2 linked regions of the Salmonirosea aquatica genome follow. Each later gene encodes a partner of the first gene's protein in a complex. Links are inferred from orthologs where the notes say so. Each region holds a gene or a part of one and is shown in the gene's direction. Other genes may lie near its edges.

Region 1 (8,387 bases):
CGCTGACGCAACCTCCTTTTCCGAACGAGAGCTACTCTATAAGGTACTCTTCGACATGCGCCGCGACGTGACCGAGTTAAAGAAACTAGTCAGGGATGTTTTACAAAATGAACAACCCAACCACGAAATCCTGAAAAACCATCAGGATCTTTTCGACACTATTAATCCTGAAACCGCTTCACCCGTTACCGAAGCCTCCCGCCTGCTGGCCGCCCATGAGCAGCAGTTATCCGACATGACCGGATTCGACCGGGGGGTACCTAAACGCGTGGTGGATCTGGATCGGTACTCCGAAGAACGCAATCTGATAGAAGACGTGGAGCATATCGCCGAGGAAGAAGAGTCTCTTTCCCTGGAAAATCAGGAGAAAGATCTCATTATCAAAGCCCTGCGCCGCAATAACAATAAACGAAAGTACGCCGCCCAGGCGTTAGGCATATCAGAGCGCACCCTGTACCGTAAAATCAAGCAGTATGATATTGAGGAGTGAGGGGAATTATAAGCTATGAATTATGACGGGGTTGCCCATGCGATTATGAGATACGGGATTTTTAGGAAATACGCTCTTCTGTTTTTGATTACGAGCCTATCACTGCTGGCGGTGGGTTGTGGGGTGTATTCCTTTACGGGCACTAATCTTTCGCCCGACATCAAGACGTTCACGGTGCTGAATTTCAACACCGGAGTGGCGGGTGGACCGGCTAACCTACCCACCCAGATCAACGAAAAAATAAAGGAGTACTTTCAGCGGAACACCAGCCTGACCCTGGTTCCCAACAATGGGGATCTTGTTCTGGAAGGTACCCTGACGGGTTACGACGTGGTGCCGGTGGCACCTACCGCCAACGACCAGGCCGGCTTCAACCGCCTCAACGTCACGGTGCAGGTACGCTTCACCAATACAAAGGACGAAACCAAGAATTTCGACCAGTCATTTTCCTTTTACGCCGATTTTCCCCAGAGCCAGACGCTCAATCAAAACGAAGCCCGGCTTTTGCCCACGATTCTGGATCAGATTGTGCAGAATATTTTTAATAAGTCGGCCGCCGACTGGTAAACCGGACGGCTTTGTTTGTACCTTCATTGATAATATTGATTACTTACTGACACCAAGTTTCCCCTGCATGACTACCGTCGATAAAGAAACCTTTGCCTACTGGGTAACGCACCCGCACGACATCGGGGCACCCAACCTAGCCCGGCTGGAAGCAACCGCCCAGGCCTACCCCTATTGTCAGATCACCTACACCCTGATGGCCAAGGTAGGAGCCGATATCGCCTCACCCCGCCTGACCGAACTTCTGCCTCTTGCAGCCATTCACACGCTCAATCGAAGTGCCCTACGCCATTTGATCGAGGGCGAATTTGCCTGGTCGGATTCCCTCCTCAACCGCATGACCGACCTGTCGCCCGGTCGTCATCTGTCGGACCGCGACTCTCGTACCCAGGCAGTTTCCCAAGGGTCCGGAAAACCTACCCTCTTGCCCTATGAAGAACTTTCAGGTACCTCCGAAACACCCGTTGACGATAGCCTGCCCTCTTCTCCCCCGGTGGACGACCGGGTGATGAGCGAAAAGGTGATCGAAGAAGAACTTACCTATAAACGGCTCAAACCCACGTCCATACCGATGATTGCGTTGCTCCCACTTCCCAAAACCCGGGAGGATGACCGGCGCAAGCAGCAGGAAATCATCGAGGCCTTCATCAAGAATGATCCGCGGATCGGTCCCATCCGCAACCAGCCCAACGAGCAGACCACCCAGACGGTCGATCTCAGTCAGCGCGCTACGGCGCCCCCCCTGGCGGGGATGGTCACCGAATCCTTTGCCAAGATCCTGACCAAACAGGGCAAATTGGATAAAGCCGTCGAGATTTATGAAAAGCTGATGGTAAAGAATCCGGAAAAAAGAGATTACTTTGCGGAAAAAATTGCGGAATTGAGGGAGGAAAATCAATGATGAGTTATGAAAGACGAATGATTAGTTACGGCCCAATCATCTTTCTATCAAGACTTTGCATAGCTTATCTTCTGTTGATATATACTTGTTTTTTCCGTTTTTTTCGTTGTTTAATTCTTTTCGAAACACGAAATCACATTACGAACCTTTCATTCATAATTCATCACTCATAATTCATCATTCAAAAAATGTACTTGTCACTTGTTATTTTAGTAGCCATTATTGCCGTATTGCTGATTTTAATCGTTCTGGTACAAAACTCCAAGGGAGGTGGGCTTTCCAGCGAGTTCAGTGGAAGCGGGGGCCAGATGTTCGGCGTGAAGAAAACCACTGATTTGCTTGAACAAATCACCTGGGGCATGGCCGGAGCCATCATGTTCATTTCGTTGGCTTCCTACATTATCGTAGGCAACGGTACCCAAACCAGCCAGACGATCAACAGCGTCAACATCGAAAAAGCCCAGAACAGTGCCCTACCGGGTGGCAGCATCGCGCCGCCTCCAGCCGCAGGTACCTCTCCAGCGACGACCGCTCCGGCGACAACAACCCCCGGCGATACGAACTGATACGGTTAGTACCCTCAGCTATATGCGAAGCGCCGGCCTGAAAAATCAGGCCGGCGCTTCGCATATAGGAAGATTCCTTTCCAACCTACCCCGCCTGCATGTAGCGCACCATGAGTTGCTTGGCGGCAGGCAGCAGGGTTTCGTCCAGGGGGTACTCGCGGGGCGATTCGACCATGTAAGTGGCCGGATTGGGCAAATGGGTATAGCGGCGCGTAAGTTGCACTTTGAGGCTTTCGAACGTGGTGTTCTGGCTCTTCTGCACCGATTCGAGCCAGCGAGTCTGGATCATCCGCTCACGACGCGCATCGAACAGCGTGACCTGATAGCTGTAGATCGTCGTTTCGCGGCGGGTGGCCCGATGGATGAAAAGGTACCCTTCTTCGGTACGGAGCGGAATGATGCCAATGGGCGCAATGGAAAGCCCGCTTTCTACTTCTTCGTAGCGGGTCTGCCCCTCTTGCAGCACCAGGGAAAACTGCGGAATGGCAAAATCCAAGATTTCGTTGATTTCTTCCAGATGCGGATCATCCTCGTAGATTTCCTGATAGAGCAGCCGCAGCCGAACCGGATCAATCCCGGTCAGATTCTTGGGAAAATGTGTACGTAACGATTTCTGTGATTTTTTAAAATGAACGCTACTCTGATAATGCTCCGTTACATTGGGTAGGTGCGGAAAAAGCATTTGCTGCCTGAATTCGTCACGCACGTGCTGTAAATATGCCAGTAAGACATATTTTTTGTACTCAAAATCCAGAATTCCGTCGGTGAGCCACTGGCTTGATAGTTTGGTCATGGAGGGATTATGTTGATTAACGGGTAAAATTTAAGCAATTCCTGCGAAATACAAAACGATCTACTCTCTGTTTGGAGTATAGCGTACATTTTGTTTGCAAATCTCAAATGATGAAGAATGTCAGCCCTAGACTGAAAAAATGACAGAAAAAACGGCTGGCACAGATTATGCCTGTATAGGTATGTCAAATTAAAATTATGACAAAATATTAAACCGTTAATTCTTATGTCAACTTTAACCGAAGAAAAAGTGAGTGTACAGCCCCTGGCCGACCGCGTTCTGGTAGAACCGGCTCCCGCCGAAGAAAAAACTGCCTTTGGCATCATTATTCCTGATACCGCGAAAGAAAAGCCCCAGCGCGGAACCGTTTTGGCGGCTGGTCCTGGCAAAAAGGACGAGCCAATGACCGTCAAAGTGGGTGATACCGTACTGTACGGCAAGTATTCTGGCACTGAATTGACCGTAGATGGCAAGGATTGCCTCATCATGCGCGAATCAGATATTTTTGCCGTCATCGAGCAGTAAAAATTCAATTTTGAATGAGTGAATACCTATCCCGGAACATCCGGTTTCTCATTCTTTTATCAAATTTTAAGTAAAACCATTAAGAACTAAAAGTTATGTCTAAGAAGATCTTTTTTGATTCAGATGCACGCGATAAGATCAAACGCGGAGTAGATACCCTCGCCGATGCCGTAAAGGTAACGCTGGGCCCCCGTGGTCGTAATGTCGTTATTGATAAGAAATTTGGCTCACCTACCATTACTAAAGACGGTGTGACCGTAGCCAAGGAAATCGAACTGAAGGACGCCATGGAAAACATGGGTGCTCAGTTGGTAAAAGAGGTAGCTTCCAAAACCGCCGATTCGGCTGGTGACGGTACTACTACGGCTACCGTCCTGGCGCAAGCCATCTACACCATTGGTGTGAAGAACGTGGCTGCGGGTGCCAACCCTATGGATCTTAAGCGCGGCATCGACAAGGCTGTCAGTGCCATCGTGAAGAACCTGGAAACCCAGAAAAAAGACATTTCCACTTCCAAGGAAATCGCGCAGGTAGCTACTATTTCGGCTAACCACGACGAAGAGATCGGTCAGATGATCGCCGAGGCTATGGAAAAAGTGGGTAAAGAAGGTGTAATTACCGTAGAAGAAGCCCGTGGTACCGAAACCGAAGTGAAGACGGTAGAAGGTATGCAGTTTGATCGGGGGTACCTTTCTCCCTACTTCGTGACCAACACGGAGAAAATGGAAGTAGAAATGGAGCGTCCTTACATCCTGATTTCTGAAAAGAAAGTTTCTTCCATGAAGGAATTGCTTCCCGTCCTTGAGGCGGTAGCGCAAACGGGTCGTCCCTTGATTATCCTGGCCGAAGACGTAGACGGAGAAGCCCTCGCTACGTTGGTAGTAAACAAAATCCGCGGGGCTTTGAAAGTAGCTGCTGTAAAAGCTCCCGGTTTTGGTGATCGTCGCAAGGCTATGCTGGAAGATATCGCCATCCTGACCGGCGGTCAGGTGATCAGCGAAGAGCGCGGTTTTAAATTGGAAAACGCCACGCTGGATTACCTGGGTAGCTGCGAGAAGGCTATTATCGACAAAGACAACACGACTTTGGTGAATGGTGACGGTCAGAAAGAAGATATCTCCGGCCGCGTGAACCAAATCAAAGCCCAGATCGAAAACACTACGTCGGACTACGACCGCGAGAAATTGCAGGAGCGTTTGGCCAAGCTGTCAGGTGGCGTAGCCATTCTGTACATCGGTGCTGCCACCGAGGTGGAAATGAAAGAGAAGAAAGACCGTGTTGATGACGCTCTGCACGCTACCCGCGCCGCCGTTGAGGAAGGTGTGGTAGCCGGTGGTGGGGTAGCTCTGATCCGGGCTGCCGAAGCGCTGAGCAACCTGACAGGTAGCAACGACGACGAAACTACGGGTATCAACATCATCCGGATGGCAATTGAAGCTCCCCTTCGTACCATCGTAGCCAACTCGGGCGGCGAAGGTTCTGTTGTGATCCAGAAAGTGAAAGAAGGTACGGGTGCTTACGGCTACAATGCCAAGGACAATACCTACGAAGATCTTCTGGAAGCGGGTATTATCGATCCTAAGAAAGTTACGCGCCTGGCGCTGGAAAACGCTGCCTCGATTGCGGGTATGTTGCTGACCACCGAATGTGTGATCGCCGACGAGCCCGAAGAAGACAAAGGTGGTGGCGGAATGCCCCACGGCGGTGGAATGGGCGGAATGATGTAATTCCAACTTCCACTTGTATAGCAAAAAGGCACGGACTGAGTCCGTGCCTTTTTTGTTGCCTGGCTGATGGTGCTATGGTTACTCCATTTACAAAATAATTGTGGAATGATTTGCTTTTACAGGGCAGAATCTTTAAAATTAACAATTATTTAACATTGAAGTAACAGTAAAGTAATATAGCGATGCGTCAATCTTTTTCTATTCGTACTCTGGCAGGTCTTACTTATTTACTATTAGGTACCCTTACATTCAGTTACGGACAACAGAAAACCATTCCCGATTTCCTGCGTGAAAAACAGGTTTGGAACGAAAAGCTGGTGGTAATTTATGCTCCCGCTGAACAGCAGCATAGGATCAAAGAACAGCTTAATACCCTTTATTCTTCCCTTAATACCTTCAAAAAAGAAAAAATCGTGGTGGTTCAGATTCCAGCTGCCCTCTCGGTTATCGATCGGATGTACCTTAGGCAAAAGCTACGGTATCACGAAGATCGGTTCAACTTATGGGTTATTGATGAAAAAGGGAACCTCCGCATGAGTAGTACCAAAATCAACACCGCCGATCAATTCTTACGGGTGCTGAACATTGAAACCCGGCCCGAGGCCTTATCAAAAGCTCAGTATTTTTGGAAAGAGTAATGGGCTGGTAAAAATCTTATTATAATCACAAAAAAGCCGTCCGGAAATTCCGGACGGCTTTTTGATTTACTCAACGTTATGAAAAACTTCTTGCTTAGGACGTCTGGGTGGCAGATCGGTCACAGGTACCTATATAATTTTAAACATCAGAATTGACTGGAAACTATCCGTAGGCCAGGGTTACTCCATCAACCCGTCGCGCATCACCAGACGGCGATCGGCCATCTCGGCCAGATGCTCGTTGTGGGTTACGATCACAAAAGTCTGGTTCAATTCGTCACGCAGGGTGAAGAATAACCGATGCAGGTCCTCGGCGTTGCGGGAATCCAGATTGCCGCTCGGCTCATCGGCCAGTACCACTGCCGGGCGGTTTAGTAACGCCCGCGCTACGGCAACGCGTTGCTGCTCACCGCCCGAAAGCTGCGAAGGCAGGTGATCCATCCGATCCGACAGGCCCAACAGGGCCAATAGCTCGGCGCCACGCTTCCGGGTATCGGCTTCCTTCGCTTTGGAATTGATGAACCCCGGCATACACACATTTTCAAGCGCCGAAAACTCCGCCAGCAGATTATGAAACTGAAAAACAAAACCGATGCTCTCGTTGCGGAATTGCGCCAGCGCCTTATCGCTCAGCGTAGATATATCCGTATCCTGAATAGTGACCCGACCCCGGTCAGGCCGATCGAGGGTGCCAACGATGTGCAGCAGGGTACTTTTGCCCGCTCCCGAGGCCCCCACAATGGCAACAATTTCGCCGGGTTGAATCGTGAGGTCAATTCCCTTGAGAACCTGTAGAGTGCCGTAGCTGCGCGTGATACCCTGCGCGGTAAGTAAAGCCATTTTCTAGTGGACAGTTGAGACGGGGCAGCCCGTGCTGTTAAAAGTTGAAAGAGCATTTCACAAAAGGCGAGTGAAACTTATCCTCGTTTTGAATTATTCGCTAATTTGCCGTGAAACTAACGAATTACAGGCATACATTGGCTGCCGGCTGTTGGCTATCAAATATCACTTTATCGTAATTGACTGAAATACCTACTTTTACATCATAATTCGTGGAAGTACTCTTCCGAAGCGATTCTACTCACTTTCAACCGCCGGGCTACCCCGTTTCCATTTTCAACTTTTAACTTTCAATTCAAAAAATGAACATTCACGAATATCAAGGCAAAAGTATTCTTAAAAAATACGGCGTTCGTATTCAGGAAGGCATCGTAGCCGACACGCCCGACAAGGCCGTAGAAGTGGCTCGTAACCTGAGCGAGCAGACGGGCACCAAGTGGTACGTGGTGAAGTCGCAGATACACGCCGGTGGCCGTGGTAAAGGCAAGGTTGTCGGGGGCGAGCAGCGCGGCGTGGCTTTGGCCAAGTCGGTCGAGGACGTGCGGACGATTTCCAAAAATCTGCTGGGTAAAGTGCTCGTGACGCATCAGACAGGTCCCGAAGGAAAGCAGGTCAATAAGGTACTGATTGCTGAGGACGTATACTACCCCGGACCAAGCGAACCGAAAGAATTTTACATCTCCATTTTGCTGGATCGGGCCAAAAACTGCAATGTCATCATGGCCAGCACCGAAGGCGGTATGGACATCGAGGAGGTAGCCGAGCATACGCCCGATAAAATCATGAAGGAATGGATCGACCCTTCTGTCGGTTTGCAGGGTTTTCAGGCCCGCAAGGTAGCTTTTGCCCTGGGTCTGGAAGGCGAGGCGTTTAAAGAAATGGTGAAGTTCATTACCGCCCTGTACCGAGCCTATAACGAGAGTGACGCGTCGATGTTTGAAATCAATCCGGTACTCAAAACCTCCGATAACAAGATTTTGGCCGTGGACGCCAAGGTGAACCTGGATGACAATGCGTTGTTCCGCCACCCCGAACTGGCCGAAATGCGCGACATCAGCGAGGAAGATCCCCTGGAAGTGGAAGCCGGTGCCAACAACCTCAACTACGTCAAACTAGACGGCAACGTGGGTTGTATGGTCAACGGCGCGGGTTTGGCGATGGCTACCATGGATATTATCAAACTATCGGGTGGCGAACCCGCCAACTTCCTTGACGTAGGGGGTGGAGCCAATGCCAAAACCGTAGAAGCCGGTTTCCGGATTATCCTGAAAGACCCCAACGTAAAGGCCATCCTGATCAACATCTTCGGAGGTATCGTACGTTGCGACCGCGTAGCCGCC
Region 2 (8,396 bases), 1.7 Mb from region 1 along the record:
CGTTACGACCAACACCAACTCAGGCATCTTGGGCGGGGTTGTCCTGCGGAACTCCAAGTCTCTGCCGGGTACCCTATTCGGTAAGCAGCAGTTCCGCTACCTTGCTCTGGAGATAGTCAATGTCAAACACCCCAAGGAGCTCTCTTCCCAAAATTTCGTGACCGGTTCGCGCTTTACCTATGGCAAGCAGAATTATCTGTTTGTACTCCGCCCCGAATACGGCCGTGAACTTATGTTCTTCAACCGTCATGCCGACGAGGGTATATCGATCAGTGGCGTTGTGGCGGCAGGACCCTCCATAGGTTTGGAAAAACCCTATATCGTTCAGTTTCAGACTCGTCCGGGCGTAATTGTTTCCGAGCCGTATGATCCGATCAAGCACGCTCAGTCTGAGCTCATCATTGGTTCGGGTAGCTTTTTTCAGGGCTTTGATAAAGTGAAAATCGTCCCCGGACTGCACCTAAAAACCGCCCTTACCTTTGAGCTGAGCGCCTTTCGTGAAAATATGACGGGGCTAGAAATCGGTTTTCTAGCCGAGGCATTCTCCCGGAAAATCATCATCATGCCCGCCGCTGAAAACCGTAGTTTTTTCACGTCGGGGTACGTGACGCTTTACTTTGGTAACAAGAAATAAATCAGGTCAAGGCCCTGATTTGCGGTTGAGTTGTTACATTCTCAATACTTTTGTGGTTAGTATAGAAAGCAGGAATTGTGGCATCGCCATCCTTAATCTGACTGCTGATTCCTGTAAGCCGATAGCTCTGTTATGATAGAATTACCTGTAATACCCTCCGAACGTAAAAAACGTCCCGACTGGCTGCGCGTAAAACTGCCGGCCGGTCCTGATTTCCTGCGGGTACGCCAACTGGTGGATACCTACAAACTTCATACGATATGCGAAAGCGGCAGCTGTCCCAATATGGGCGAATGCTGGGGCGCCGGCACGGCTACCTTCATGATTCTGGGCAATGTATGTACCCGGAGTTGTAGCTTCTGCGCCGTAGCTACCGGCCGTCCCAATGAGTATGACACCGACGAACCAAAGCGTGTAGCGGAAGCCATTCGGCTTATGGGTGTTAAGCATGCTGTGATTACTTCGGTGAATCGCGATGAACTGAAAGACCGGGGAGCTGAAATATGGTACCAGACGGTACGGCAAGTGAAAGAGCAAAGCCCCGCCACGACGATTGAAACGCTTATTCCCGACGTGAAAAACAACTGGGATGCTCTCCTGCGTATGATCGAGGGCGGGCAGGAGGTAGTGTCGCACAACATGGAAACCGTAGAACGGCTATACCGGGGGTACGTCCGCAGGCTAAGTACGCCCGCAGCCTGGAACAGATTCGCCGTACCAAGGAAGCCCGTCAACGTACAAAGTCAGGCATCATGCTGGGACTGGGAGAAACCCGGGAAGAGGTGTTCAAGGCCATGGACGATCTGGTGGAGAATGGTCTGGATATTCTGACACTCGGACAGTACCTGCAGCCGACCAAAATGCACCATGAAGTGATCGAGTGGATCACGCCCGAACTGTTCGACCTGTACCGTGAGGAAGGCCTGAAACGGGGCTTGAAGTACGTGGAATCAGGCCCGCTGGTGCGCTCCAGCTACCACGCCGAGCGGCATGTCAATGTACCTATCTGAGTGGATGGTTCGATTTTTTATAATGAAAGCCCATGTCCGTAACAGGATGCGGGCTTTTGGTTTTTTTTCTCTGAATCAGTAGATTAATCCCATGGATCACAAGTGTTTGCAGGAAGCCAATAGCCACCATCCACCAGCCATTGGTCATCTATGAAACGCTACGACTATATTATTGCGGGCGGCGGATTGGCCGGGTTGAGCCTGGCCTACTATATGAATCGGTCAGTACTTCGCAACAAGAGTATCCTGATTATCGAGAAGGACGAAAAGAAAAAAAATGACAGAACCTGGTGTTTTTGGGAAAAAGAGGGACAGGGTACCTTCGACGCCATAGTCTTTCGCAAATGGCAACAGGCTTATTTTTATGGTGGCGGTTTCGAGAAAAAACTGGATTTGGGAGAGTATACTTACAAATGGATCAAAGGACTGGATTTCTATGATTTTGTTCGCACCGATCTTGCCTCTAATCCGAACATCTCCTTTCTGACTGCTACCATCGAACGCCTCACCGACACAACCGACGGAGGATTTGTGATTACGGATTCCGGGCAGTTCATTGCCGACTACGTATTTGACAGCATAACGCCGCTTTCGCTCGAAAATGAGAAACGGCATAACCTCCTTCAGCATTTCAAGGGCTGGGAAATTACCACATCGAATGCCACTTTTGATCCTACCTGCCCTATCATGATGGACTACCGGGTTGAGCAGGAGGGGATCGGAGTACGGTTTGGCTACGTTTTACCTATTTCTGCCAACCGGGCGCTGGTGGAATACACCGTTTTTTCTGATACCTTGCTGCTCCCCGAAGAATACAGTCGGGAACTCCATACCTATATACGGGATTTCCTGAAAATTACCGATTTTAACATCGAGGATGAGGAGTTTGGTGTGATTCCGATGACTGATGAACGCCCCAAAACTTCCAAGCGGAATCACGTCATCCGGATCGGTACCTCGGGAGGTTATGTCAAGGCTTCCACGGGTTACGCATTCAGCCGTACCCAACGCTTCACGCAGGAATTGGTGAGCCAGCTACTGACGGCCGGGAAGCCACTGTACCCCAAACGGACGATACGGCAGAACTTCAAACGATTACTCGACAGTACGTTGCTCAATGTGCTGCTGAAAGAGCGTCATTCGGGAAAGGACATATTCACCCGGCTCTACCAGCGTAATCCGACGCCCCGGCTGTTTGCTTTCATGGATGAAGATACCTCGCTATTGGACGATCTGCGGGTTATGGTTACGGTACCTTTATGGGCTTTCACCCTGGGAATGTTTGATGCGCTGATGAAGCGGTTCTGACTTATATCCTATTGGACAGAATAGGAAAACAGAGGTACGGCTATTTCTTGCGAAATTAATATTTTGTTTTGCCTAGTTGGTTGTTTGACAGGCGATTATATGAATCCGTTATCTATTTGCCTAGTGCCAACGATTCAAAATTTGGTTAATTTCTCAAAAAAATTCAATTTTGCATCTGCATCCAGAAGCTTCGGCGGAAGCGCCAACCGGGCTGAACACCACGGTGGTACAGGAACGATGTGGGTTTGACGGAAGAACTGGCAGCCGAATGGTAGCCATCCTCTCTTTCTAAAAGCCAAAAAGTTCATCCTCCCGCCTTACTTTCTGGACCCAAGCTAACTGGTTTCTTTTGAAAGCCAGTGTTCGAATCCAGTATGTAGTGTATCACTGTATCAGTTCCAGTCACTTTCCATTTTCAACTGTCAACTAATTTATGCCTTATTTATTCACTTCGGAGTCTGTGTCGGAAGGACACCCCGACAAAGTAGCCGATCAGATTTCGGACGCCCTCATTGACAACTTCATGGCGTGGGATCCCAGTAGCAAGGTGGCCTGCGAAACCTTAGTTACTACGGGTCAGGTAGTGCTGGCTGGTGAAGTAAAAACCAATACCTACCTGGATGTGCAGAAAATTGCCCGGGAGGTAATCCGCAAGATTGGCTACACCAAAAGCGAGTATATGTTCGAGGCCAACTCCTGCGGTATCTTATCCGCCATTCACGACCAGAGCGCCGACATCAACCAGGGCGTAGATCGCGCGGCTGAAAGTCAGGATTTTGAGTCTAAGGCCAACGCGCAGGGCGCCGGTGACCAGGGCATGATGTTCGGTTATGCTACCCGCGAAACCAGCAACTACATGCCGCTGGCGCTCGATATGGCGCACAGCATTTTGAAAGAACTTTCCCATATTCGCAACAACGAACCCGAACTGATCCCCTACCTCCGGCCCGACGCTAAATCGCAGGTAACGATCGAATACGGTGACGACAACGTACCCCAGCGCATCGATACCATTGTGGTGTCGACGCAGCACGATGATTTTGCCAGCGAGCAGGATATGCTGGAGAAAATTAAGTCCGATATTATTTCCTTTGTCATTCCCCGGGTAAAAGCCACACTGCCGGAGGAATTGCAGAAACTATTTACCGACGACATTACCTACTACATCAACCCTACTGGCAAATTCGTGATCGGTGGACCGCACGGAGATACGGGACTGACGGGCCGCAAGATTATTGTGGATACCTACGGGGGCAAGGGTGCCCATGGTGGTGGTGCTTTCTCGGGCAAGGATCCTTCCAAAGTAGACCGCTCGGCGGCCTACGCTACGCGGCACATCGCCAAAAACATGGTGGCTGCCGGCCTGTGCGACGAAGTGCTGGTGCAGGTTTCGTACGCCATCGGGGTAGCCAAGCCCTGCGGACTTTTCGTGGATACCAAGGGTACCTCCAAAGTGGATCTGAACGACGGGGCCATTGCCCGCAAAATCGAGGAAATCTTCGATATGCGTCCCTACGCCATCGAGGAGCGTCTGAAACTGCGTAATCCTATTTACTCCGAAACGGCCGCCTATGGCCACATGGGGCGGGTCAATGAAGTAGTGAAGAAGACCTTCAAAGGCGCCGATGGTACCGAAAAAGAGGTAGAAGTAGAACTGTTTACCTGGGAGAAACTAGATTACGTCGATAAGATCAAAGAAGCGTTTGACTTGTAAGCGTCATAGTATAGCGTTCGATATTTGCAAAAAAGGCCGGTAGATCAATTCTCCGGCCTTTTTTATGCGTCCTTACTCGCGAATATAGATTTTTATACCCCCAATGCGCCCCGCAACGAAGTTATAGACAACGGCAGATAAAGCACCTGATATCATACCTACCACGCCATATATAATAGGTACCAATATCACAAAGAAGATACCACCTCCAAAAACAAGTCCGCGCTCGTAGCCTCCTAACGACTTGCCGGTGAACGGCATAGAAAGCACCGAGAAAAATAAAAGGCAGAACAATAGGCTGACCACAGCCATGACAGTTCCGGCCATGAGGGCAACGGAGCCCACGTCGAAACGGGTGATTTCTTTTTTCATAAAAGTCGTAGAGTTTAGAAATAAAAAAAGGAAGGGTCATGTAGAACCGTTCCCAAAATACGCTATTCTTTAAGATTTACCTCACAAAAACTGCACGACGCTTTCCAGACCCATGCCGCGCGAACCTTTGATAAGAATATGGGTATCGTCCTGCGGATGATCCATGAGCCAGTTGTGCAGCGAAAATTTATCGGGGATATAGTAGGCTTTGGGCAGCGCGGGTAGAGCGTGCTGCATAAGCGGCCCTGTCAGGATTACCAGATCAAAATTGCATTGTGCCAGCATTTCGCCAAGCGCCCGGTGTTCGGCTTCGGCATCGTGGCCCAGCTCGAGCATATCGCCCAGAATTACCATTTTACGGGTAGCTACGCTCTTGGTCAAATGATCAATGGCCGCCTCCATCGAGCTGGGATTGGCGTTATATGCATCGAGGGTGATCGTATTGCTCCCTTTGTAGAATACCTGCGAGCGGTTGTTGTCGGGCTGGTATTCCGAGATAGCCCGGTGGGCGTCGTCGCCGGGTACCCCAAAGTAATGGCCTATGGCCAACGCCGCACAGATATTCTCGAAATTGTGCCGACCGGGCAGGTGGGTGGTAATGGCCTGCTTTTCCTGATTTTCGTACGTCACAAAGGGTACGTCTTCGAGTAAGGTCGGATTCACCGCCGAATTTTCGGAACCGTAGAATACAATTTCGCCGAACGAGTGTTTCTTGCTTACCATTTCCATCAGTACCTCATTCTGCGTGTTGACGAATACAACCCGCTTTTTCTTAGACAGGTAGGCATACAATTCTCCCTTGCCTTTTTTGATCCCCGCCAGACCGCCAAATCCTTCCAGATGCGCTTTGCCAATGTTGGTAATCAGTCCGTGTGTGGGTTGGGCAATCGTACACAGTGTGGCTATTTCCCCCTGATGGTTGGCACCCATTTCTACCACTACCATGTCGTACTGTTGGGGATTTACCGCCAGAATGGTGAGGGGTACCCCAATATGGTTGTTGAGGTTGCCCCGGGTAGCGTAGGTACGGTACTTCTTGGCCAATACGGCCGCGATGAGTTCCTTGGTGGTGGTTTTTCCATTCGAGCCCGTCAGGGCTATAACCGGAATCTCCCAGGTACTGCGATGATGTCTGGCCAGGTTCTGCAGAGCAGTAAGTACGTCTTCAACTAGCAGAAACCGCTTGTCTTCCACTACCGCGGGGTCGTCTACTACTGCGTAGGATGCGCCATTTTCCAGGGCATTTTTGGCGAAGGCATTGCCATCGAATTTCTCTCCTTTTAGGGCAAAAAACAGACTTCCCGCTTCAATTTTCCGCGTATCGGTGCTGATAGTAGGATTTCTCAAATAAATTTTATAGAGTGCTTCGGGTGTTATTTCCATCATTTTTAATCTTTTTATGACAATCGGCGGAGGCTTTGCGTTTAGGTAAGTAGGGCAATCCAAAACCCATCAACCGGAGCGCCGGGCCGTTTTCAAAAACCATACGGGTTTAATCGCTTTCCCCAACAAAATTAGGCGAAATTATCCTCAATGAAACGCATTGTCTACCTATACTTCCTGGGGTTAAGCCTACTTACCAATTCAACGGTGGCCCAGCAGGCCTGGTTCCGACTGGATACTACCGCTACTGTCACGCGTGCGGGAAAAAACCTGCTTAACCCCTGGGCGGGTGGCCTGAACGCCGGGCAGTTCTCGACGATGGACCTGGATGGAGACGGTACCGACGACCTCGTCGCCTTTGACCGCACCACCAATCGGGTCACGACTTTTCTGGGCAACGCCGCTACTAAAACTTACCGACACGCGCCGGCTTACGAAGCCCTTTTTCCGCCGATGGAAAACTGGATGCTGCTCGTGGATTATGATAAAGACGGACGCAAAGACCTCTTCACCCACACGCCACAGGGCGTCAAAGTGTATAAAAAAATACAGAATGGCAGTACCTGGTCGTGGAAGCTATTCAAACCGCTACTGAACTCGGTGGGTTTTTCGGGACCGATCAATTTATTGGTAGTAGCTACGGACATTCCCGCCCTGACCGACGTAGACAACGACGGCGACCTGGATATCATCACCTACGAGATATTGGGGAATTTCGTGGAAATGCACCAGAACATGAGCATGGAACGCTATGGGGTACCCGATAGTCTCGAATTCATCCGGAACGGCCTGTGTTGGGGAAATTTCGTCAAGGAACACTGCAACGATTTTAAATTGGGAGTCGACTGCGGGGCGGTCGAAAACGTGGGTGGAGGTACCTCCAATGGCCGCATTCTGCACGCCGGAAACGCCATACTGATCCAGGACCTCAACGGCGACGGCAAAAAGGATATGCTCATGGGCCACGTCACCTGCGACAACGTGGCGCGGCTGGTCAATACGGGTACCAACCGGGTGGCTGATTTCACGAGCTTCGATGTGAATTATCCCGCTCAGAATCCCGTTAATTTCACCATTTTTCCGGCCGTTTATTCCGAGGATGTCGACTTCGATGGCGTAAAGGATTTGCTGGCGGCACCCAATGTGTATGCCAATGAGGGCAACCTGATGGACTTCCAGGCATCCACCTGGTACTACCACAACGCCGGCACGGACAGCAATCCTACCTTCGAGCTCAGGCAGAAAAACTTTTTGCAGGATCAGATGATCGACATTGGCGAAAATGCCGCTCCTGCCTTTTTTGACGTGGACGGTGACGGCGACCAGGATATGCTGGTAGGTACGGGGGGCGTTCGGGGCGAAACGGGTTTCCGGGGTAGCTTACAATTGTTTAGAAATACAGGCGATGCCAAAACGCCCCGTTTTGACTGGGTAGGCGAAGAGTACCTTAAACTGTCGGAAACATTTCAGCTTACTCACATCAAGCCCCAATGGGCCGACTTCAACGGTGATGGGGTACCTGACTTGGGTTTTTCAGGTGTCTCGTTTCAGGGGATCGAATACCGCTATCTACCCAATCGCGCCGCTCGAGGCCAGGCCGTTCAGTTGTCTGTGAATGAGGCTATTACTATTACATTGCCTGGAGCACAGGCAAGTGATATCCCTTATTTTTACGATACCGATCAGGATGGCGATCTGGATTTACTTGTCGGTAAGGCACAAGGTAATATCGTACACTACCTGAACACGGGTACGGCCAAACAGCCCGCCTACCAGCTTCAAACCGAAAACTTGGCCGGGGTAGGTACCAACTTTGCGGGCCGCTTCGTCAGTGTGGCAGTTGCGGACATTAACCTCGACGGCCAGCCCGACCTACTCACGGCCGACCAAACGGGTATGGTACGGATTTTCCATACCGGTACCTGGGGGCAGTGGAGTCGCCGCGATAGTTTGCTGGTGGAGGCTGGCAACGGAG

The links.
Region 2: the proteins of groL (region 1) and metK are in contact, whole or in part, in a cryo-EM structure (PDB 8P4O), measured with the Escherichia coli proteins. The link is inferred for Salmonirosea aquatica from one-to-one orthologs.

What each region holds. Positions count from the first base shown.
Region 1 is NZ_WHLY01000002.1:5,579,655-5,588,041, reverse strand. Bases 3,380-6,253 are described here. They hold groL (chaperonin GroEL), read left to right. Parts: upstream 3,380-3,937; coding sequence 3,938-5,569; downstream 5,570-6,253. Other genes in these bases: GBK04_RS24030 (DUF4174 domain-containing protein), read left to right, coding at 5,752-6,207; GBK04_RS24040 (co-chaperone GroES), read left to right, coding at 3,543-3,842. Also shown: GBK04_RS24065 (sigma-54 interaction domain-containing protein), read left to right, coding at 1-490; LPS assembly lipoprotein LptE, read left to right, coding at 575-1,057; GBK04_RS24055 (DUF8458 domain-containing protein), read left to right, coding at 1,125-1,958; preprotein translocase subunit SecG, read left to right, coding at 2,147-2,524; GBK04_RS24045 (hypothetical protein), read right to left, coding at 2,610-3,317; GBK04_RS24025 (ABC transporter ATP-binding protein), read right to left, coding at 6,388-7,047; sucC (ADP-forming succinate--CoA ligase subunit beta), read left to right, coding at 7,350-8,387.
Region 2 is NZ_WHLY01000002.1:3,856,286-3,864,681, forward strand. Bases 2,643-5,525 are described here. They hold metK (methionine adenosyltransferase), read left to right. Parts: upstream 2,643-3,385; coding sequence 3,386-4,666; downstream 4,667-5,525. Other genes in these bases: GBK04_RS17040 (lycopene cyclase family protein), read left to right, coding at 2,643-2,952; GBK04_RS17050 (hypothetical protein), read right to left, coding at 4,739-5,038; GBK04_RS17055 (UDP-N-acetylmuramoyl-tripeptide--D-alanyl-D-alanine ligase), read right to left, coding at 5,120-5,525. Outside these bases: GBK04_RS17030 (hypothetical protein), read left to right, coding at 1-634; more of GBK04_RS17040, read left to right, coding at 1,795-2,642; more of GBK04_RS17055, read right to left, coding at 5,526-6,421; GBK04_RS17060 (T9SS type A sorting domain-containing protein), read left to right, coding at 6,572-8,396. UniProt on the Escherichia coli protein: Catalyzes the formation of S-adenosylmethionine (AdoMet) from methionine and ATP.